3 regions of the Shewanella goraebulensis genome follow, and region 1 is predicted to be linked to each of the others. Evidence: predicted binding sites of a transcription regulator. Region 1 holds the regulator's gene; each other region holds the start of a gene.
What was found. Region 1 encodes LexA, which represses DNA repair genes until DNA is damaged. Its sites were predicted from a motif close to TACTGTATNNNNATACAGTA; they were not measured.
Positions count from the first base shown of each region.

Region 2: the regulator LexA is predicted to act here: its motif matches at 4,455-4,474, upstream of recA (recombinase RecA).
Region 3: the regulator LexA is predicted to act here: its motif matches at 4,097-4,116, upstream of dinB (DNA polymerase IV).

Region 1 covers NZ_CP126972.1:4,646,879-4,655,232, reverse strand. Annotated here, with positions in the region: gene QPX86_RS19620 (DUF2909 family protein) at 1-6, shown strand, start outside; gene QPX86_RS19615 (cytochrome c oxidase subunit 3) at 17-892, opposite strand; gene QPX86_RS19610 (cytochrome c oxidase assembly protein) at 889-1,452, opposite strand; gene ctaD (cytochrome c oxidase subunit I) at 1,454-3,076, opposite strand; gene coxB (cytochrome c oxidase subunit II) at 3,086-4,666, opposite strand; gene QPX86_RS19595 (cell division inhibitor SulA) at 5,109-5,615, opposite strand; gene lexA (transcriptional repressor LexA) at 5,612-6,229, opposite strand; gene plsB (glycerol-3-phosphate 1-O-acyltransferase PlsB) at 6,647-8,354, shown strand, end outside.
Region 2 covers NZ_CP126972.1:3,637,878-3,646,231, reverse strand. Annotated here, with positions in the region: gene rpoS (RNA polymerase sigma factor RpoS) at 19-996, shown strand; gene QPX86_RS15460 (hypothetical protein) at 1,075-1,482, shown strand; gene mutS (DNA mismatch repair protein MutS) at 1,569-4,148, opposite strand; gene recA (recombinase RecA) at 4,560-5,618, shown strand; gene alaS (alanine--tRNA ligase) at 5,990-8,354, shown strand, end outside.
Region 3 covers NZ_CP126972.1:3,753,090-3,761,443, reverse strand. Annotated here, with positions in the region: gene nqrF (NADH:ubiquinone reductase (Na(+)-transporting) subunit F) at 1-1,092, shown strand, start outside; gene QPX86_RS15930 (FAD:protein FMN transferase) at 1,227-2,240, shown strand; gene nqrM ((Na+)-NQR maturation NqrM) at 2,313-2,534, shown strand; gene bfr (bacterioferritin) at 2,960-3,430, shown strand; gene bfr (bacterioferritin) at 3,443-3,910, shown strand; gene dinB (DNA polymerase IV) at 4,324-5,412, shown strand; gene QPX86_RS15905 (aminoacyl-histidine dipeptidase) at 5,489-6,949, opposite strand; gene QPX86_RS15900 (M17 family metallopeptidase) at 7,188-8,354, shown strand, end outside.

The DNA of each region.
Region 1 (8,354 bases):
TACTAGTTAGATTTATTTAAATCACGTAGACAAAAATAAACAAACATAGCCAAACTACATCGACAAAATGCCAATACCAACTACCTGATTGGAAGGCAAAATGGCTTTCTGGGGTGAAATGACCTTTGAGCACCCTAAAGAACAAGATAATTAGAAAGACCGTTCCTAAGGTCACGTGCATGCCGTGAAAGCCAGTAAGCAAAAAGAAGGTATTACCGTAAATACCTGATGAAAGCGTTAGCCCCATTTCTTGGTATGCATGAACATATTCCTCTACCTGCAAGAATAAGAATCCAATACCTAATAAAATGGTAAGCCCTAGCCAGACTTTTAATGCGCCGCGTTTAGACTTCTCTAAAGACACATGAGCAAAGTGCAATGTGACTGAAGAGGCTAATAAGATGAGGGTGTTATACAGTGGTAACCCTGTCCAAGGCATAGCTTCTGTAGTGGTGCCATCAGGCGTTTTGATAAGAGGCCACATCGCTTCAAAGGTTGGCCATAACACCTCGTGGGTCATGGCGTTGTTCGAGCTACCACCAAGCCAAGGGATTGCGACCATTCTGGCGTAGAACAAGGCGCCAAAAAATGCGCCGAAGAACATAATTTCAGAGAAAATAAACCAGCTCATTCCTTGACGAAATGAACGATCCATTTGCGCTGAATATAAGCCTGACATTGATTCATCAATGACATTTTTAAACCAGCCAAATAGCATAAAGATAATGACTGCAATACCAGCCACTAATATATAACCACCTGAAGTCTCTTCAGTGGCTAACTGTTGAACGTAAGAACCAGCGCCAAAAGCAATGAGGAATAATCCAATTGCGCCGGTAATGGGCCAAACGCTTTGCGCTGGCACGTAGTAGTTTTCATGTTTGGTTGTCATCTTGCTGCTCCTTGCTCTATGGCCGCAGTTTGTTTGTCTGTGATGTCATAGAGGGTATAAGAGAGAGTCAAAGTTTTAATGGAATCTGGTAAGTCTGGATCCACATAAAAGATTAATGGCAGTTCAGCATCAGCCTTTGCAGCTAGGGGTTGTTGATTAAAACAAAAGCACTCGGTTTTATTGAAATACGCCGCGCCTTGGCCTGGTGATACCGAAGGTATGGCTTGGCCAACAAGGGGATTAGCAGATAGATTTTTTGCTAAAAAGGCTGTGCGAGTGAGCTCGCCTGGGTGAACCTGAATACTGTTCACCTTAGGGCCAAATTCCCACGGCATGCTGCCTTGTACTTGGGCGATAAATTCAATAGTAATGGTGCGGTCTTTATCAACGACCACCGCTTCATAACTACTTGCGGTACCTTGGGGTTTTCCGTTAATGCCCAAGGTATCGCACAGCACGTCATAAAGCGGCACTAGCGCAAAACCAAAGCCGAACATACCGATAGAACCCAGTACGAGACCTATTAATAATTTACGGTTTGATTTTGTTGGCTGGCTCATATCACTTTACCTCTGGAGGTGTCGTGAATGAGTGATAAGGTGCTGGACTTGGGATGGTCCATTCTAGTCCTTCAGCGCCTTCCCAAGGTTTATCCGCAGCTTTCTCACCGCCTCGAACACACTTAATAACAACGGCTAAGAAGATAAGTTGTGATAAACCAAATGCAAACCCACCAATTGAGACAATTTGGTTAACATCAGCAAATTGAATCGCATAATCAGGAATACGACGCGGCATACCCGCAAGTCCTAAGAAGTGCATTGGGAAAAACAACACGTTGACTGAAATAGTGCTACACCAGAAATGCCAGCGGCCTAAGGTTTCGCTATACATGTGGCCTGTCCATTTCGGCAGCCAGTAATAAGCTGCGGCCATAATGGAGTACACTGCGCCCGTTACTAGTACGTAGTGGAAATGCGCCACAACAAAGTAAGTATCATGGTATTGGAAATCCGCAGGTGTAATCGCCAGCATTAATCCAGAGAATCCACCAATTGTGAACAGAATAATAAAGGCAACTGCAAACAACATTGGGGTTTCAAAGGTTATTGAGCCACGCCACATCGTCGCAACCCAGTTAAATACCTTAACCCCTGTGGGCACCGCAATGAGCATAGTGCAATACATGAAGAACAACTCGGCAAATACTGGCATGCCCGTGGTAAACATGTGATGCGCCCACACCAAGAAAGACAGAATCGCAATACTTGAGGTGGCGTAAACCATGGAGGAGTATCCGAATAGCTTTTTGCGGCTAAAGGTCGGCACAATCGCTGAGATAATACCGAATGAGGGTAAAATCATAATGTAAACTTCGGGGTGACCGAAGAACCAGAAAATGTGCTGGAACATGACGGGGTCGCCACCACCTGCAGCATCGAAGAAGCTGGTACCGAAGTATTTATCGGTTAATACCATGGTCACTGCGCCTGCAAGCACTGGCATCACCGCTATCAATAAGAATGCGGTAATTAACCAAGTCCATACGAACAGTGGCAACTTCATCCAAGTCATACCTGGTGCACGCATATTCACAATTGTCACGACCACGTTGATCGCGCCCATAATTGAGCTTATTCCCATAATGTGTACTGAGAATACAAATAGTGCAGTGGTATCAGGGCTGTAGGTCGTTGAGAGTGGAGCGTAGAACGTCCAACCAAAGTTAGGGCCGCCACCTTCCATAAATAACGAACTTAATAGAATGGCAAACGCGAATGGTAGGATCCAAAAACTCCAGTTATTCATTCGAGGCAGAGCCATATCCGGCGCACCAATCATCATAGGAATAAGCCAGTTAGCTAAGCCGGTAAAGGCTGGCATAACGGCACCAAATACCATGATAAGTCCGTGAACTGTGGTCATTTGGTTGAAAAAGTTTGGATCAACTAATTGTAAACCCGGCTGGAACAATTCGGCGCGGATAACCATCGCCATTGCACCGCCCGTGAGAAACATTAGAAAACTAAACCACAAATATAATGAGCCGATGTCTTTATGGTTAGTGGTTAAAATCCAGCGCATGATGCCTTTCGGCGCGCCATGATGGTGATCATCATGGCCATGGTCATCGTGAGAATGACCATCATGAGCTTCGGTTGTATCTTGTGTAATAGTGCTCATTTTAATCCCTTACTTTCCATGACCATCAACGTCAGAAGCCTGTACAGCATCTCCCGAGTCATTACCCCAAGCGTTACGCTCATAAGTAATCACTGCTGCGAGTTGTTGCGGTGTGAGTAGAGAACCAAATGCCTGCATTGCAGTACCAGCCTTGCCATTGACAACAACTTCAATGTGTCCTTCAACTGGTCCTGTAATAGCTGGGCTACCGATTAATGAAGGGAAAGCCCCCGGTAATCCTGTGCCTGCAGCCTGATGACATGCAGCGCAATTGGTCATATAGACTTGCTCGCCCATGGTCATGAGTTCATCCATGGTTAAATCATCTAGTACGACTTCAGCTTTAACTTCTTTCACAACTTCTGCAGCGGCTTCGGTTACGGCTTGTTCAACATTTTCAGGATTAATTTCAGCAGGAAGGGTCACAGGCGTTGCGGCTTGGTCAGTAGCGGAATCCGCTGAACTTGCCGCAGAACCGCCACCATTGATATCAGCGGCTTGCACTACATCGCCAGAGTCATTACCCCAAGCATTTCGCTCGTAGGTCACAACTGCAGCAATTTCAGTTGCAGTAAGCTGTTTAGCAAATGCCTGCATCGCAGTGCCTGATTTACCGTTAACCACAATATCAACATGATCGCTAACAGGCCCCTTAATCAGAGGGCTACCAATAAGAGATGGGAAAACACCAGGAAGACCAGCACCATTGGGTTGGTGACATGCGGCGCAAACGCCCATATAGACTTGCTCACCTTGAGCCATTAACTCATCATATGTGAGTGTTTGCGAAAGCGAGGCTTCTGCAGCAGCTTTAGCATCGACAGCTAGCTGCTTTTGGTCAAGTAACCATTGGTCATAATCGGCTTCAGAAAGTGCTTCGACCACAATAGGCATGAAGCCGTGATCTTTTCCGCACAACTCAGCACATTGGCCGCGGTAGGTGCCAACTTTATCAATGCGTGTCCATGCTTCATTAATGAAACCTGGATTAGCGTCTTTTTTAACCGCAAAAGCAGGCACCCACCATGAGTGAATAACGTCATCACTGGTCATTAAGAAACGCACTTTTCGATTGATTGGTAATACGAGCGGCTTATCAACTTCTAGCAAGTAAGTTTCAGTTTTTTCAGCAGAACCTTGGATTTGATCTGCTGGAGTTGAAAGCAAACTGAAGAACTCGACGTCTTCATTGAAATAGCTGTAATGCCACTTCCACTGAGAGCCGGTAACTTTAATGGTTAAATCTGCATCGCTAGGATCTTCCATAGCTATCAGAGTTTTAGTGGCAGGAATTGCCATACCGATAAGGATGATAAATGGCACGACAGTCCATGCTATTTCAACCTTGGTACTGTCATGAAAATCGGCAGGTTTAGCGCCTTTAGATTTTCTGTGATAGATCATCGAGTAAATCATGATCCCAAAGACCACAACACCAATCGCACAACAGATATATAGAATAATCATATGGAGGTCATAAACCCTACCACTGATTTCTGTCACACCTTGTGTCATGTTAAGCGGCATATCAGCCGCAGCAAGCGGCACTGCAAATAGCAGCACCATTAATCCATACAACAATCGCTTCACAAGACCACTCCTCTGCCAATTGCGATTTGCAATAACAACAAGGAAAAGTCACACAGTAATACTCTGCTCTATGCAAACTTCTCTAATTCCCGAAAAAGTTTGATCACTTCAAAGTACACGGTGGCTGCGAGTATCAATACTCGATTATTTTATTGGGTTATGGTGGCCACACTTGTACCTAATACTGAACTTTTCAATTCTTAAATTGACGCTTTTTATTCAAGGCTTTCTATACCGCATGGTACCAGCACAATCTTTACAGCGTTTTGTAGCTTCTTATCGTTTTACTAACTCAAGAGTGATAACAATTTGTTAGCCTCTTGTTAACTACATTACTTGGAGATTAAATATTGATCAAGATCACTTTATCATCTAATTTGCTGAAAAAAGGCGTAAAAAAAGCCCTTCACAGTAATGAAGGGCTTTTTTAAGAGAGATTAGTTTAGTGGAAAGCAGATAAATTTAACCGTGATGGTGCTGCTAAAGTATTGTCGCTCATATGTTCATCATGTAAGTGAGTATTTACATCTTCAATGATTACACCTTGTGCCAAAGCACTTTTAGCGACTAACTGAATGCGACGATTATCGCGAGCATCTAATGGTGTTGTCCATGTAATAACCGCACTGGAAGTACCACTTGTTAGTGCTTTTTCCATTGCCCAAAGTGTTTCAACTTCATCTTTGGTATGAACAAGCAATACTCGATCCATACGAACATTGGCATTGGCCAATATTTGCTTATAGCCAATATGTGGTGGATTAATTAATACAATCCAACGGCCTTGTTGGCTTAACACTGCTAACTGGCTGCATAACTGGGTTAGCTCAGTGATGCCTTGATTAGCACTTTGTTTGGTTTCAATACCTTGTTTAACAGGCGCTGTGGCTGATGTCATGTCTACCCACAAGCCAGGGTGACGTGGTGCATTACCTAATAATGTGTTCATAACCAACCTCCATTTCGGATAACGCCAACAGCAAGTCCTTCAATGGTGAGACTCTGGCAAGTTAAATCGACTTTTATCGGCGAATATTGTTCATTTTCTGCATGCAGATAAACAACATTGCCTTTCTTTTCAAAACGTTTAACGGTGACATCATCGTCAACACGAGCTACGACAACTTGTCCATTTTTGGCTTGCTGCATTTTGTGCACAGCCAATAAGTCACCTTCAATAATGCCAATATCTTTCATACTGTCGCCACGAACGCGTAGTAAGAAATTAGCATTAGGTTTGAACATTTCAGGATCGACTTGAAAGTACTGTTCAACATGTTCCATTGCGAGGATAGGTTCACCAGCCGCAACCTGACCGATAAGCGGTAATCCTTCTTCGACTTCCTCTTCTTCCTGAATCATGCGAATGCCGCGTGAAGTACCAGGAATAATTTCGATACAACCTTTTTTAGCAAGTGCTTTTAAATGCTCTTCAGCAGCATTAGCACTTTTAAAGCCTAATCTAGTGGCAATTTCTGCACGAGTTGGTGGCATACCTGTCTCGGCAATATTACATTTAATTAGTTCTAGAATTTCAGCTTGTCGTGGCGTTAAAGGTCTCATGTTGATTCCTGTTTTTTTATACAGTGACTGTCATTATATACAGTATCCTTGGTCGTGCAAGTATTAACCAATGAATTTTAAGGATGATACCGATTAAAGTTCATTTTTAACAGATTGGCAAAATTTAAATTTGTTTAAAAACAGTTATTTATATTGTTGCTGTTGGAGGGGGATTTATTTTGATTAAATTAACATTGATAAACAAATGATTCGGTTTTTTGTCGATACAGTATATTTATACAGTACTGATGTTCACTTTTGATAAGTATAAATAAGCGACTTATTTGCTTATATAATTAGCCTTAAAGGGATTTAGTTTGATGCTTAATTGTTAACTACATATACGCAGGTTAGTGAATCCCACCTAGATTCTGGTATCCTATGCGCAATAAATCGTTGTTGATAATGCGAATACTCATGCTAAAACCAGATTCTATCATTGCTAAATCGTTGCGTTGGATTCAGAAACTAATGGTACACAGTGTTGTTGTACCTCAAGATCCGTTCGCTGACTTAAACCTAGATCCTGAAAAACCAGTGGTCTATGTCATGAAGACAGAGTCGCTGAGTGATATCGCGGCACTAAATGAAATTACTGCAAAGTACAATCTACCTAGTCCTTATGAGCGTTTGGACATCGATGGGCTGAACACGCCAAGAATTGTGTGTGTTGAAGGCCGTAAACCCTTATTTGGCAAACGTCATAGTGGCGAGAAGTTTGTTGCTAACTTCACCAAATTACTCGACTTACACCAAAAGAATAAGCAGTTAGATATTCAATTGGTGCCAGTTAGCCTTTATTGGGGACGTATCCCGGGTAAAGAAGATGACACCATGACAGCTGCAGTATTTGAGCGTGAAAATCCGACTTGGCTACGCAAGTGGCTAATGATTTTATTTTTAGGTCGTCATAACTTTATTCAATTCTCAAATGCCATGTCTTTACGTTATATGGCCGATGAACACGGTACTGATGTCAGCATTGCTCACAAGTTAATTCGTGTTGCCCGCGTGCATTTCCGACGTCAACGTAAAGTGATGACGGGGCCACAGTTGCCTAACCGTCAAGCCATGTTTAACTCGTTACTCAAATCTGAATCGATCACCAAAGCGATTCAAGAAGAAGCAGCAAACAAGAAGATTTCTGAAGAAAAGGCGCGTGAAAAGGCCATTGAATATTTAGATGAAATCGCAGCTGACTACTCAGATAACCTGATTCGTATTGCAGAGCGCTTTTTAACTTGGTTATGGAACAAGTTATACAGCGGCATTAGCATTAAGAGTGCTGAGCAAGTTCGTAAACTGCATCATGATGGTCACGAAATTGTCTATGTGCCATGTCATCGTAGCCACATGGATTACTTATTACTATCTTATATCCTCTATTATCAAGGGATGGTTCCTCCGCACATTGCGGCTGGTATTAACTTGAACTTTTGGCCTGCAGGGCCGATGTTCCGCCGCGGTGGTGCCTTCTTTATCCGTCGTAGTTTTAACGGTAATAAGCTTTATACCGCAGTATTCAGAGAGTATTTAGATCAACTATTTGCCAAAGGCTATTCAGTTGAGTACTTCACTGAAGGTGGTCGTTCACGTACAGGCCGTTTGCTTGCGCCTAAAACTGGCATGTTAGCAATGACAGTGAACAGTGTACTACGAGGTATCGAGCGCCCTGTAACGCTGGTGCCAGTTTACTTAGGCTACGATCACGTGATGGAAGTATCGACTTATCACAAAGAATTAAGCGGTAAGAAAAAGCAAAAAGAATCGGTATGGCAGGTATTTGGTGCACTGCGTAAATTAGGTAACTTTGGCCAAGGTTATGTGAACTTTGGTGAGCCAATTAACGTGCAGCAATTCTTAAACCAGCAAGCACCTGATTGGCGCGAAGAAATTGCTCAAGATCCTGAGCAAAAACCAACTTGGTTAACCCCAGCGGTAAATACACTTGCCAATAAAGTGATGACTAACATTAATAGCGCTGCTGCGGCTAGTTCAGTCACACTAACCAGTATGGTGTTATTGGCTTCTGAGCAAAATGCGCTGGAGCGCGGTGAGCTTGAAAGACAGCTAGGTTTATATCTTAAGCTATTAAAAGAGGTGCCTTATACCGGTTATACCTCAG
Region 2 (8,354 bases), 1.0 Mb from region 1:
GGTTTGGGAGAGCACCATATGAGCCAAAAACAAAACGCTGCAGTCGCAGTAGAGCTTATGGATTTAGCTACACAACCACAAGAGGTTGCGCCGAAGGCAGGAAAAGCCAAAGAAGGGCAGCAATCCGATATTGATCAACAAGTTCAAGATGATCTGCAAAAGAATCTTGACGCCACTCAGCTATATCTAGGTGAGATCGGTTTTTCCCCTTTGCTTAGTGCAGAAGAAGAAGTCTTCTTTTCACGTAAAGCACTCAAAGGCTGCGAGAAGTCTCGTAACCGCATGATAGAAAGTAATTTACGCTTGGTTGTTAAAATTGCCAGAAGGTATAACAACCGAGGTTTAGCGTTACTTGATCTTATTGAAGAAGGCAATCTAGGGCTTATTCGCGCGGTCGAAAAATTTGACCCAGAGCGAGGATTCCGTTTTTCAACTTATGCGACTTGGTGGATTAGACAAACCATCGAGAGAGCTATCATGAATCAAACCCGTACTATTCGTTTACCTATTCATGTCGTTAAAGAGCTTAATGTGTACTTACGTACAGCAAGACAGCTAGCTCAAAAACTAGATCATGAGCCAACGGCTGAAGAAATCGCTGACACTCTTGATGTCTCTACCAGCGATGTAAGCCGCATGTTAAAGCTAAACGAAAAAATCACCTCAGTTGATACCCCTTTAGGTGGTGATAACGATAAAGCCTTACTTGATGTGATTGCTGATGATGATTCTGTTGGGCCAGATTATAAAGTACAAGATGAAGACTTATCTAATTCAATAGTAGGATGGCTAAATGAGTTAAATACCAAACAACGTGAAGTGCTAGCAAGACGTTTTGGTTTACTCGGTTATGAACCATCTACATTAGAAAATGTTGGTGCTGAAATTGGATTAACACGTGAACGTGTTCGCCAAATTCAAGTAGAAGCATTGAAACGATTGAAAGATGTTTTAGGTGCTCAAGGCTTGTCTGTTGAAGCATTATTTAGAAGTTAACACTTTTAAAATTTCAAAGTAAACAGGGCATTTATGCCCTTTTTTATTATTTATTGATTCTGTCATATGAGGTTTTTTATGAATAAAAAAATCGTTTTAATCTTATTACCACTAAGCTTATTTATTATTTCTGCTTGTCAAAGTACTCGCGATAGTATGATTGAGCAAGGTTATCCTTTGGCCTATGCTGATGGTTTTCAAGATGGTTGTGATAGTGGTAATAAAGCGGGTGGCAGTTTGTTTGATGAATTCAAAAAAGACGTTAAACGTTTTAATGAAGAAGCTGATTATGCTCAAGGTTGGAGTGATGGTTTCAGGCAGTGCGAAACAGAGCAAGAGTCAATTCAACGACAAGTCAGAATGAGTATTGAGCAGCAAAAACTACAACAACAAAAGAAAAGTAATGACTTAGCTGCGCAACATGCATTAGAGCGTGAAGTGATGAAAGATGTTGATACTGATGCATTAAAATCCCTTGAAAAGTAGGTCTTTTAACTCCGAGTTAATGACAGCAAAAAGCCGCTAAAGTTTATCGTAGCGGCTTTTTTGTTTCACTTGGAAAGTAACCTTATTTACAAACTGGCTAGTCTTTTAAGCTCGTAAAGCATGTCTAGTGCTTGTTTAGGGCTGTAATCATCTGGATTAATTTGGCTGAGCTTTTCGGTGGCTGCTGATGATTGTGGCTCTGGCATTGTCAGATTAAGGGCTTCTTGAATGGGGACTTGGTGAGTGTTTGCCAAGTCTCTGCTTTCAAGCATATGCAGTTTTTGTTTAGCGGCTTTAATCACATGAGCTGGAACACCTGCTAAAGATGCGACTTGTAAGCCGTAGCTTTTACTCGCAGCACCTTCTTGAACAGCATGCATAAAGGCAATCGTGTCATCATGTTCAACAGCATCTAAATGTACGTTGGCAGCACCTATCATCTGTTCAGGTAATTGGGTTAATTCGAAGTAGTGGGTTGCGAACAACGTTAATGCTGCCACTTTTTCGGCTAAGTATTCCGCTGCTGACCAAGCAAGAGATAATCCATCATAGGTTGATGTTCCGCGGCCAATTTCATCCATTAACACTAAACTTTTTGACGTCGCATTATGAAGAATATTGGCTGTCTCAGTCATTTCTACCATGAAGGTTGAGCGACCAGAGGCAAGATCGTCAGATGCGCCAATACGGGTAAATATGCGATCAATAGGACCAATAACCGCTTTTTGTGCAGGAACAAAGCTGCCAATATGAGCCATTAAGGTGATTAGTGCAACTTGTCTCATGTAAGTCGATTTACCACCCATATTCGGACCAGTAACAATCAACATACGTCGCTCTGGTGCTAACACAACCGGGTTAGCAATGAACGGTGCTTGGCTGACTAATTCGACAACAGGGTGACGACCTGCTTCAATATTAATTCCGATGTCATTGCTGATTTGAGGGCAATGATAACCTAAGGTTTCAGCTCGTTCTGCAAAGTTGCTCAGTACATCTAATTCTGAAGCCGCTTGAGCAAATTGCTGTAATTCGTGTAATTTAGGTAAGAGTAGATCGAATAACTCTTCCCAAAGTTGTTTTTCAATTGCCAGAGCCTTACCTTGGCTTGAAAGGACTTTTTCTTCGTACTCTTTAAGCTCTGGAGTGATATAGCGTTCAGTATTTTTTAGGGTTTGGCGACGTTGATAACTCAGTGGCACTTGATCTGATTGTAACCGACTTACTTCAATGTAATAACCGTGGACGCGGTTATAGCCGACTTTTAAGGTGTTTATCCCGGTTTGCTCTTTTTCACGGGCTTCCATTTGCACTAAATAATCATTAGCACCTTCACTAAGACCACGCCATTCATCGAGCTGTGCATTATAGCCAGTGCGAATAACGCCGCCGTCACGAATAAGCATAGGTGGGCTATCTACAATGGCCGCTTCTAATAGCTGTTGTTGTTCAGGGAATTCACCAAGTAACCCAGCTAATCGCTTTACTTCATCTTGATTGCAATGGCTTAAGGTTTGTTGAATCTCAGGTAATAATGCTAATGCTTGGCGTAGTCGTGCAAAATCTCGAGGACGTGCACTGCGTATCGCCAAACGAGCCATGATACGTTCAATGTCGCCAAGGGCTTTTAATTGCTGGTGTAAATCGGCGTATAAACCTGTTTCAATCAATTCTGCAACGGCTTGTTGGCGTTGGCTGATATGCTGTTGATCTCGAAGGGGTTGATGGATCCAGCGTTGCAGCATTCGACTGCCCATCGGTGTAGCCGTTTTATCTAATACCCATGCAAGTGTGTTATCCCGAGATCCTGACAAGTTAACTGTTAACTCAAGATTACGTCTTGTGGCAGCATCTAGAATAATAGTATCAGCCTGATTAAACATGGTGATGCTATTGATATGTGGTAAAGACGTTTTTTGGGTGTCTTTGACGTATTGCATCAAACAGCCAGCAGCTTGCAGCGACAGCCTTGCGTTTGTTATGCCAAAACCGTGTAGGTCTTTAGTACCAAACTGCTCTAGCAATAACTGAATACTAGTATCGTAATCAAATTCCCATTCAGGTCTGCGTCTTATTCCTTTAAGGTTTTCGATTAAGTGACGATCAGCCAAGTCTTCGCTGTAAAGTAGTTCTGCTGGACTTGTGCGCTGTAATTCAGCTTCCAACGTTTCTGCATTTTCAAGTTCAACAACCACAAAGCGACCTGATGACACATCTAAGGTCGCATAGCCGTAGCCAGTTTTACCTTGATAAACAGCAGCAAGTAAATTGTCTTGTCTTTCTTGTAGCAGAGCTTCATCGGTTAAGGTCCCCGGCGTTACGATTCGTACAACTTTACGTTCTACTGGGCCTTTACTCGTTGCAGGATCGCCAACCTGCTCACAAATGGCGACAGACTGTCCTATTTGAACCAGTTTTGCGAGGTAACCTTCAACTGCATGATAGGGTAAGCCTGCCATCGGAATCGCATTACCACCACTTTTACCTCGTGCTGTAAGTGAAATCCCAAGTAATTCAGAAGCCAGCTTGGCATCTTCATAAAATAATTCATAAAAGTCCCCCATACGATAAAACAACAACATCTCAGGATGCTGTGCTTTTAGCGTTAAATATTGACGCATCATTGGGGTATGCTTTTCTAAACTTGGGTCTTCATTTACGGTCATTAAGTCGTTGCTCTTAATCTGGCTTTAACACGGAATTGTTTACGGCGCTCATCTTAACAATAATTAGTTTGATTCCCAATAAGCTATCTTCATACAGTCGTGTTTAAAGGGTTAACTAGTGGAATTTTAAACAAGTTAAATAGTTTATATCTCAGATGTTTACAGTATCCTCTACCTGTATATACAGTGGTTTTTTGTGAGTGAGTTTTGATGGTAAAAATTTATATCTACATCTAACCATTGATTTTTAAGGTTTTATTTTATTGTGGCTCAATTAATGTCAAAAAAGTATACAGTAACTATTGATACTGTATGATTATACAGTATACTGAGCTCATATTGTTAGACAGACAAATTTATTCGTTACCAAGTTCGCATGCCGAACTGAGTCACCTTAAAGGGATAAAGAGAATGAAAGCAGATCCAAATAAAGAGAAAGCGCTAAACGCCGTACTAGGTCAAATTGAAAAGCAATTTGGTAAAGGTTCAATCATGAAATTGGGCGCTGATCGCACAATGGATGTTGAAACTATTTCTACTGGTTCGCTTTCATTGGATGTTGCATTAGGTGCTGGTGGTTTACCTATGGGTCGTATCGTAGAAATTTACGGTCCAGAATCTTCAGGTAAAACAACCTTAACACTTGAAGTGATTGCTGCAGCGCAACGCCAAGGTAAAACTTGCGCCTTTATCGATGCCGAGCATGCTCTTGATCCTATCTATGCTAAGAATTTAGGTGTAGATATTGATAACCTTTTATGTTCTCAGCCAGATACTGGAGAGCAAGCGCTTGAGATTTGTGATGCATTAACTCGCTCTGGCGCGGTTGACGTTATCATTGTCGATTCAGTTGCTGCATTGACTCCTAAAGCTGAAATTGAAGGTGAAATTGGTGATTCACATATGGGCCTAGCGGCACGTATGATGAGCCAAGCAATGCGTAAGCTGGCAGGTAACCTTAAGCAATCAAATACTTTGCTTATCTTTATTAACCAAATCCGTATGAAAATCGGTGTAATGTTTGGTAACCCAGAAACCACAACAGGTGGTAACGCACTTAAGTTTTATGCTTCTGTTCGTTTAGATATCCGTCGTACTGGTGCAATTAAAGATGGCGATGCTGTAGTGGGTAACGAAACCCGCGTTAAAGTGGTTAAGAACAAAATTGCTGCGCCATTTAGACAAGCTGAATTCCAAATCCTTTACGGAAAAGGTATTAACCGTACAGGGGAATTAGTTGATTTAGGTGTAGCACATAAGCTTGTTGAAAAAGCAGGTGCATGGTACAGCTACCAAGGCAATAAAATTGGTCAGGGCCGTGCGAATGCAGGTAAGTATTTAGTTGAGAACCCAGCAATTGCTGAAGAGATTGAAGCTAACTTACGTCAAATGCTACTAAGCAAAGAAAAAGATGCAGCTCCTGCTGAGTCTGATGAAAACATTGACTTAGAAACTGGTGAAGTGTTTTAAGTTTAGTTTAACTTAAGTTTTCTAAACTTTGGTTAAAGGCGAATTGCTAGCCACTTGATGCAAATATCTTAATCGCGATAGGCACATGCCCATCGCGATTTTTTATGTTCTTTTTTTATCATCTCCGTGAAATCACTATTAGCTGCACTGTCTTAGTTGTCAAAATATAAGCTATTTAGTCATTTTTCATGGTATCTACGTGAGCAAAATTGAATAGCCGATTAACTCAATCGCCATTCAATGTAATAAAATCGCTAATCTAAGCCGCTAGATTCTCGCACCTTCAGTTTGTTTAAGTATATAATGTTGCCAATATTCGAGCTGATATACAGCTTCATGATAAATAGAATTTATCCATTTAGGGCGATTTCATGTTTCAGACCACCACAGAATTAAGAAGCGCATTTTTAGCGTATTTTGGTAACAACGGACACCAAGTTGTCGATAGTAGCTCTTTAGTACCTCATAACGACCCAACGTTATTATTCACTAATGCTGGTATGAACCAGTTTAAAGAAGCTTTTCTTGGCTTAGAAAACCGTGGTTACACACGTGCGACAACGTCACAACGCTGTGTTCGTGCTGGTGGTAAACATAATGATTTAGACAATGTGGGTTATACCGCTCGTCACCATACGTTCTTCGAAATGTTAGGTAACTTCAGCTTCGGTGATTACTTTAAAGAAGAAGCGATTTCTTACGCATGGAACTTCCTAACTGAAACATTGAAATTACCTACAGAGAAGTTATGCGTCACTATCTATGATACAGATGATGAAGCATTTGAAATCTGGAATAAAAAGATTGGTGTTGCTGCTGAAAATATTATCCGTATTGGCGACAATAAAGGTGCACCATATGCATCAGATAATTTCTGGCAGATGGGTGATACAGGCCCTTGTGGTCCATGTTCTGAAATTTTTTATGATCATGGTGAGCACATTTGGGGCGGCCGTCCTGGCACGCCTGAAGAAGATGGCGATCGCTTTATTGAGATTTGGAACATCGTATTCATGCAGTATAACCGTCAAGCTGACGGTGAAATGAAGCCGCTACCAAAACCATCTGTTGATACTGGTATGGGTATCGAGCGTATTGCTGCAATTATGCAAGGCGTTCATTCAAACTACGAAATTGATATTTTCCAAGCGTTAATTAAAAAAGCGGCAGAGATCATTGGCGTTGAAGATTTAGAGAATAAATCATTACGTGTAATTGCTGATCACATTCGTTCTTGTTCTTTCCTTATCGCTGATGGTGTTATGCCATCGAATGAAGGCCGTGGTTATGTTCTGCGTCGTATCATTCGCCGTGCAGTACGTCACGGAAACAAGCTTGGTGCCAATGACACTTTCTTCTATAAGTTACTTCCAACACTGATTGAAGTGATGGGTGATGCAGGTAAGGGTCTTGTTGAAGCGCAAGCGATAATTGAAAAATCTTTAAAAGCAGAAGAAGAGCAATTTGCTAGAACGCTAGAACGTGGTTTAGGCATTTTAGATACCGCATTAAATCAGTTAAGCACCAAGGTGCTTGATGGCGAAACTGCGTTCAAACTATACGACACTTATGGTTTCCCTGTGGATTTAACTGCAGATGTTTGCCGTGAGCGTGATATTACCGTTGATGAAACAGGTTTCGAAGCAGCAATGGCTGAACAAAGAAGCCGTGCACAAGCAGCTGGTAACTTTGGTACTGATTATAATAGTGGCCTGAAAATCGAAGGTGAGACTGAATTCTGTGGTTATACCGAATTAAATGGTCAAGGTGCTGTAACTGCAATTTACGTTGAAGGTGTTGCTGTAGAGTCACTTAGCGCAGGACAAGAAGCTGTTATCGTACTAGATAATACGCCGTTCTACGCAGAATCAGGCGGCCAAGTTGGTGATAAAGGTCAACTGACTATTGATGAGAATGTTTTCAAAGTTGCTGATACTCAAATATTTGGTCAAGCCTTCGGTCATGAAGGTAAGTTAACCTCAGGTACTTTAACTGTTGGCCAAACTGTTACGGCAGAAGTGGATAAGAAATTACGTCACCGCACGCAATTAAATCACTCAGTAACCCACTTATTACATTCTGCTCTTCGCAATGTATTAGGTACTCATGTAAATCAAAAAGGTTCTTTGGTTAACCCTGAACGTTTACGTTTTGACTTTGCTCATTTTGAAGCTGTTACCGCTGCAGAGCTTAAGCAAGTTGAAGATATGGTAAATACTCAAATTCGTCGTAATCATCAGTTAAAAACTGCGGTTATGGGAATTGATGAAGCCAAAGAGCAGGGCGCAATGGCCTTGTTTGGTGAAAAATATGACAGTGAAGTACGTGTGGTAACAATGGGAGATTTCTCTATTGAGCTATGTGGTGGTACTCACGTAGGCCGTACTGGTGATATTGGTTTATTCAAAATCACTTCTGAAGGTGGTATTGCTGCAGGTATTCGTCGTATTGAAGCAGTTACAGGTGCTGCTGCGATGGCGTATGTCGCTGAACAACAAGCGCAACTTGATAAAGCGGCCTCACTATTAAAGTCAGATTCGGCTTCAGTGGTTGTTAAACTAAAAGCTCAGCTTGATAAAGTGAAACAACTTGAAAAAGAAATGTCGCAGTTAAAAGATAAGCTGGCTGCTGCTGCAAGTGCTGATATCGCTGGCGAAGCGATTGAGCTTAACGGCGTTAAAGTATTAGTTAAAAAGCTTGAGGGTGTTGATCCTAAATCATTACGTGGGTTGCAAG
Region 3 (8,354 bases), 890 kb from region 1:
GCAATTAAAACAGGTGCGGGTAATAAACTATTAGGTGCGTTAGCAGATAATGGTATTTTCGTATCAAGTGCCTGTGGTGGCGGTGGCTCATGTGGTCAGTGTCGCGTTAACATTAAGTCTGGTGGTGGTGATATTCTACCTACCGAACTTGATCATATTAGCAAAGGTGAAGCTCGTCAGGGTTGTCGATTAGCCTGTCAGGTTAACGTTAAAACTGATATGGACATCGAACTTGATGAAGAAATTTTCGGCATCAAGAAATGGGAATGTGAAGTTATCTCAAACGATAACAAAGCAACGTTCATTAAAGAACTTAAGCTGCAAATTCCTGGTGATGAATCTGTACCTTTCCGCGCCGGTGGTTACATTCAGATTGAAGCACCAGCTCACCATGTTAAATATGCAGATTTTGATGTTCCTGCAGAATACCGTGGCGACTGGGAGCACTTTGGCTTCTTCAACTTAGAATCAAAAGTTGATGAAGAGACCATTCGTGCATATTCAATGGCAAACTATCCAGAAGAATTTGGTATCATTATGTTGAACGTGCGTATTGCTACGCCGCCGCCACGTAATTTGACCTTACCTTGTGGTAAAATGTCATCGTACATCTGGAGCCTAAAAGAAGGTGACAAAGTCACTATCTCTGGTCCATTTGGTGAGTTCTTTGCTAAAGAAACAGATGCTGAAATGGTGTTTGTTGGTGGTGGTGCTGGTATGGCGCCAATGCGTTCACACATCTTCGACCAGCTTAAGCGTCTTAACTCTAAGCGTAAGATGAGTTTCTGGTATGGTGCTCGTTCTAAGCGTGAAATGTTCTATGTTGAAGATTTTGACGGTTTAGCATCAACCAATGAAAACTTTGAGTGGCACGTTGCATTATCTGATCCGCAAGAAGAAGATAACTGGGATGGCTACACTGGTTTCATTCATAACGTATTGTACGAAAACTACTTACGTGACCATGATGCACCAGAAGATTGTGAGTTCTACATGTGTGGACCTCCAATGATGAATGCTGCCGTAATCGGTATGCTTAAAGACTTAGGTGTTGAAGATGAAAACATCTTGCTCGATGACTTTGGTGGCTAATGCGTTAATCCTTAAAGATTAGCAATTAACCAAAAGACATTGAACGTCATAAATTGCAGCTCGCTGACACGGAGGTCACTCTAGTTAGTAAGCTGCAATTTTTTATTTTAGATATTACTAATTTGAAGTTTGAAATGATAAAGATTGCTATAAAATCGATTGCTGTATCCCTTGTTTTATTATTCCTAACAGCTTGTGGAACTGAAGATAAAATCGTGTCACTTGCTGGAAAAACGATGGGCACTACTTACCATATTAAAGTGGTACGTAATGACCGTTTACCAACGACACAATTACTGCAAGCTGAAATCGATATTGCGCTTGAGTTGGTGAATGATCAAATGTCGACTTATAGGCCGAGATCTGAATTATCAAAATTTAATCAGCTTGGAATTAATCAAAGTATTACCGTTTCAGAAGATACGATAGAAGTCTTCAAAGAAGGGTTACGACTCTATGATGTTACTGATGGCGCACTTGATATTACCCTAGGCCCATTAGTCAATTTATGGGGTTTTGGGCCAGATAAACGTCCAACTGAAATACCAAGCGCAGAAACCATTGAAAGAGTGAAAGCCAAAGCCGATATTAACGGTTTTACTATTAATGGATTAAAACTGACTAAAACTAACCCTGATTTATATGTCGATTTATCATCATTAGCCAAAGGCTATGGTGTCGATAAAATAGCGAACTTACTAGATAAGTACCAAGTAGAAGGTTACTTAGTCGAAATCGGTGGTGAAATCAGCGTTAAAGGCGTTAAAGATGATGGTGCGCCTTGGCGTATCGCTGTTGAAAAACCTTCAACAGAAGGGGCGTCGGTTCAACAAGTTGTTGAACCAGGGAACATGGCACTGGCAACATCTGGTGACTACCGAATTTATTACGAAGAAAATGGCGAACGCTTTTCGCATTTAATCGATCCTCGCACAGGGTATCCAATTAAGCATAAGCTAGCCTCTGTTACTGTCTTGCACCCTAGCAGTATGACTGCAGATGCTTATGCGACTGCTATGATGGTGTTAGGTACTGAGGCTTCATTAGCTTTGGCACACGATCAGCACTTACCAGTGATGCTGATTGAAAAAGATGGTGAAGATTATGATGTGTTTTACAGTGAAGCATTTGCACCGTACATTCAATAAATGCGACAAAATTAAGACGATGAGTTTCACTATGCGATATTTCCAGATCAGAAGAAAAAGTTGGAGAACATTATGAGTACCTTTATTGCAGCGTTCGTTGTGTTGTTATTATTTTTTCTATTGATGTCTGTTGGCTATATCATCAAGAGAAAAGCAGTTGAAGGCAGCTGCGGTGGTTTAGGTGTATTAGGTATTGAAAAAGCTTGTGACTGCGATGACCCATGTGATAAACGTAAACGCCGTATGGCTGAGTCTGAGCGAGAAGCAAAGTTAAATCAAAATCGCATCATTTAATCACTTTTAGCCATGTTATTGGCACAGTGGACTAGTGAAAAATTCTATTGGCATTTTCTTTAACAAGAAGGTGTCAAAAATAAAATCCAGATGAGCTTTTGCTTATCTGGATTTTTTTTCAGGAAATAACTATGCAGTTAGATACAAACTTTACAAAACTATTTTGAGGTGTTTTCAATTAACAATTTCACTGATTTTTGTGATTTTACGCATGTTTGATAATTGACGTTTTTCCATAGAGGCGTGATTCTATTGAAGATAGTTAGCATCAGGAATTTATGAACCTAGTTAATAACCTAAGTTATAATGATAATGATTATCAATAACTAAGGTCATGATTTTAAACGATATTTGTGTTTTGTGAACGTATGTACTATTCTGTTGGAAATTGATCCAGATCAATCTTGCATTTAAAGGACAAAATCATGAAAGGCCATCCAAAAGTAATTAGTCAGCTAAACCGTGTGCTGACTTGTGAGTTAACTGCAATTAACCAATATTTCTTGCATGCGCGCATGTTTAAGCATTGGGGATTAGAAAACCTCAATGAAAAAGAATACAAAAAGTCGATTCAAGACATGAAACATGCTGACAAGTTAATTGAGCGTGTATTGTTTTTGGAAGGCCTGCCTAACTTACAACAGTTAGACAAATTACGTATTGGTGAGCACTGTGAAGAAATGCTTGATTGTGATGAGCAAGCGCTAACTGAACAATTAGTGGTATTGCGTGAAACTATCAAGTTGTGTGAAGCAGAGCGCGATTATGTTAGCCGCGACTTATTAGAAGATTTACTCGAAGATGAAGAAGAACATCTAGATTGGATTGAATCTCAAAAAGAATTGATCAATCAAACAGGTATTCAAAACTACCTTCAATCACAAATTAAAGATTAATAGGAAATTAACATGAAAGGTAATCCAGAAGTCATTGCAGCGCTTAACGCACTATTAACCGGTGAATTGTCGGCTATGGACCAGTACTTTGTACATGCTCACATGTATGAAGATTGGGGATTTGACGAACTATACACGCGTATTCTTCATGAGTCTGATGATGAAAAGGCCCATGCTGCTAAGCTTGTTCAGCGCATCTTGTTCCTTGAAGGCACACCTGATGTTGCAAGCCGTGAAGCATTAAACATCGGTAAAGACGTTGAAGAAATGCTGAAGAACGACCTAAACTATGAATACGCAGTTGCAGATCATTTACGTGAAGTGATAGCGCTATGTGAAGCCAAAGAAGACTTCCAAACTCGCGAAATCTTAGAAGTATTACTTGATGATACTGAATCAGATCACATGTACTGGTTAGAAAAACAAATTAGACTGATTGATCGCGTTGGTTTACAGAATTACCTACAGACAAAAATGTAGTTTTCTATCAGGCAGCTAATTAAAAACTAGCTTGCCGCGCGAAGTCATCATACTTAGCCCAACGATGTTGGGCTTTTTTGTGTCTATTTTTCAGTTTGGCTTTTTTGTAGATATTTTTTGAGGGGTAATAACTGATACCAACTAAAACAGAAACTTATAATTAACTCATTGAACAATAAATAGTGATACTGTTTTTATATACAGTGTTTTGTGTACAAACTTCTATGTTTTGGCTATTATCTTCTTTTAGTCGCTTAGTGGGCACTAGTATCCAGTTATTAACTAAGCCAGACATTACACAAGATGCTACAGCGCTAATGACCAATAAGCTGCATCGGATAAGTCAGCCACACCAATAGCTGATGGAACAACACTCAAACTAATGATGACTCAGCAACAGATATAGATTAACGATGACAAACTCAGTACGAAAAATTATTCATATCGACATGGATTGTTATTTCGCCGCAGTGGAAATGCGCGACTTTCCTGAGCTTCGAGGTAAGCCCTTAGCAGTAGGTGGGAGAAGTGATCGTAGAGGTGTCATCAGTACCTGCAATTATGAAGCGCGTGAATTTGGAGTGCGCTCTGCCATGTCGAGTTACCAGGCACTTAAATTGTGCCCAAATCTTACATTAGTGCCTGGGCGTATGAATGTATACAAATCTGTTTCTGTGCAAATTCGTGAAATTTTTCATCGTTACACTGACTTAGTTGAACCATTGTCGTTAGATGAGGCTTATCTTGATGTCACTGATTGTAAGGAGTGTAAGGGCAGTGCTACATTGATTGCAGAGGCCATTCGTAAAGAGATTTTTGACGTGACTGGCTTAACAGCATCGGCAGGTGTTGCTCCGATTAAGTTCTTAGCTAAGATAGCGTCTGATTTAAATAAACCCAATGGCCAGTATGTGATCCCGCCTGATGCCATCGCAGATTTTGTTAAGCCTCTGACATTAAATAAAATTCCAGGAGTAGGTAAAGTTACCTCGGCTAAGTTGGCCGCATTAGGCCTGAATACATGTGCCGATGTGCAGCAGTACCCAAGTGATAAGTTAATTACGGCATTTGGTAAGTTTGGTGGTGTTTTAATAGAGCGTTCTCAAGGTATTGATAATCGATTGATTAGTCCAAATAGAATTCGAAAATCAGTAGGGGTTGAAACGACACTTGCGCAAGATATTTTCACTCTTGAGCAATGTAATAACGTCATGCCACAACTTATTCAAGAGTTGATTGCTAGGGTGCACCGAAGTGCTAAAGACAGACAGATCCATAAACAAGTGGTGAAGCTTAAGTTTAATGATTTTAAACAAACCACGATTGAGCATAGAAGTGATGAGATTTCGGTTAATTTATTTCAAGAGCTACTGACACAAGCATTAGAGCGAGCTAATGGCAGGGGGATCCGTTTGGTGGGCGTCTCCGTTGGACTTGCTGATATTGTAATTGAAACTGCTGAACAATCACGTAGTAGTGAGCAATTAGATTTAAACTTTTAAGATTAAGGTGACTGAAAACTTGCTAATAAAAAAGGCTGTCAAATGGCAGCCTTTTAATTGAATTCTAATTCGAAACCTAGTCTTTAGCTGGAATACGTTCTAGTACAGCTAATAGTAGCTCCCAGTATTGACCCACTGTGGTGATGTTAACCATTTCATCTGGGCTGTGTGGGTAGCGAATCGTAGGACCAATCGAGACCATATCCATTGTTGGGTAAGGCTCTTTAAATAGTCCACATTCAAGACCTGCATGGATGACCATGATAGTAGGATCTTTTTTGTAGATGTCATTGTAAGTATCACGAACAATGGCCATAACAGGGGAGTTATTATCAGGCTTCCAACCAGGGTAAGCGCCAGATAGCCCAATACTTGCACCTGAAAGATTGGCAAGTGCAGTTAATTGAGTTTCAATTTCAACGCGACCTGAATCAATTAATGAGCGGATTAGACATAACACTTCAACAGATTCATTTTCAGTGTTGATAACACCAACATTTAATGAAGTTTCAGTTACGCCTTCAACTTCATCACTCATGCGCATTACGCCGTTAGGGCATGCGTGGAGTAAATCAATTAAGGTGTTTTGCGCATCTTCACTCATGACTTTTTCTGGCGCATCCACTGTTGCAAGTGTTAGCAGCATATCTGGATCGGCAATTGATAATTCTGCGCGTACAATTGCTTGGAACTCACTTATCGCTTGTTCAAGGTTTGCTTGGTTGTCACTTGGTAACATAAAGCTAATGCTGGCTTCACGAGGGATGGCATTACGTAGTGATCCGCCAGTGAAATTAACCAGCTCTAGAGCAAGGTCATCAGCGTAGCTAAATAAGAAGCGGGCAAGTAACTTATTGGCATTACCGCGACCTAAATGGATGTTCACGCCAGAGTGACCACCTTTAAGCCCTGATAAGGTCAAGCTAAAGCTTGCGTTGGTTTGCTCAGGGGCTTGCCAAGACATTGGCACGCTTAATTGAGCGTCAACACCGCCTGCGCAACCCATGTAAATTTCGCCTTCTTGTTCAGAATCGGTATTAATTAAAATATCCGCATCCAACATGCCTGCTTCAAGACCGAAAGCGCCAGTCATACCGGCTTCTTCATCAATGGTCAGTAACACTTCTAATGGGCCGTGTTTGATATCATCTGCGCCAAGCACTGCTAAAGCTGATGCCATACCAATACCATTATCTGAACCTAAGGTCGTGCCATTGGCTTTAACCCATTCGCCATCAACGTATGCTTCAATGGGATCTTTCTCGAAGTCATGTTCTTTGTCGGCGTTTTTTTGCGGCACCATATCTATGTGGGCTTGAAGTACCACAACTTTACGATCTTCCATACCTGGAAAAGCAGGCTTTTTAATGATGAGGTTTCCCACTTTGTCTTCGACAACACTTAAGCTTTTTGACTTAGCCCATTGCTGAATATGTTCACTTAATGCTTGTTCGAATTTTGAAGGATGCGGAATTGAACAAATCTGTTCAAACCATTGCCATAGAGGCTGAGGATATAATTGATTGATCGCTGTCACGAAGACTCCCTTATTTGTTTTTGAGGTGGGAATAGATGGTCAACAGTCTAGCATATCAAGCAAGTTTGACTGTGATCTGTGGCCATTTGATTGTTTGCTCTTTATCAAATATATGTAAATAAATATTAACCCTCGTAAGGTTTTAAATTTATATACTTTGATGATGGTTACTCGCTATTATTTATTGTTCAAAGCAGACTGTTCATACCTTAATAAAAAATACTAAAAAGGAAGGCTCATGTTTCAAGTGGATCTAGTAGACGTTCAGAGTGATGAAGCAATTTTTGAAGGACATGGCTGGGATGCCGTGATTGTTGTCGCTTCTAATTTAGACAATGTAGCGCAGGATGAAATCAAGCTACTCGCCAATCATGCTAAACAAATTGATCAACGTATTGGACGCAGCGCAACATTATTATTAGCCCCAGGACTTGCTGGCGGTCGTTTAATTGTATCGCCGGTGATCAATGCTGAAAACGAATATAGTGACGTGACCGTATTTGCTAAAGCTGCCCGAGAAGGTATTGCCATAGCTAAAGCCGCTGGTTCAGTTAAACCTTTACTTGTGGTCAGTGAACATAGTGATACTCGTTATCAATATGCCAAGCAAGTTTCGGCTTTAGCTTGCGGCCAAGAGTTATGGCAATCACTTGAGTATCGCGAAGCTGAACAAAGCTCACCAGCAATGATTAATATAGGATTATTGGTGACTCAATCTTGCAGTGAGTTACTCAATGCACTTGAAAGCGGCAAAGTACTTGCTCGTGACTTATGCGGAACTGAACCAGAAAGAATGGCTGCACCAGCATTTGCTGACTATTGCGTTGATGCTTTTGAAGGCAGCGGCTTGAGTGTATCAGTTGTTGAGGAACAAGAGGAGCTTGAGCGTGATTACCCTCTGTTGTGCGCAGTAGGACGAGCGTCATTTTGTGTTCCAAGACATCAACCTCGAGTCGTTAAAATTGAATATGCATCAGAAGGCGAAATTGAAAAAACCTTCTTATTTGCAGGAAAAGGCGTGATTTACGATACCGGTGGTGCAGATATTAAGGTCGCTGGCGGGATGGCTGGCATGAGCAGAGATAAAGGCGGCGCAGCAGCCGTTGCTGGACTTATGAAAACCTTATCGATTTTAAAGCCTAAAGGTATTCGTGTTATTGCTGAGCTTGGTTTGGTTAGAAACAGTATTGGCAGTGATGCTTTTGTACCTGATGAAATTATCAATAGTCATGCAGGTGTTCGAGTCAGAATTGGTAACACTGATGCTGAAGGGCGTTTAGTGTTAGCAGATTTATTATCACATTTAAGATTAAAGGCGGTAACAGCTGTGAACCCGCAACTATTTTCAGTTGCTACATTAACAGGTCATGTAGTGCGCTGTTATGGCGGTTATACTGCAGTAGTT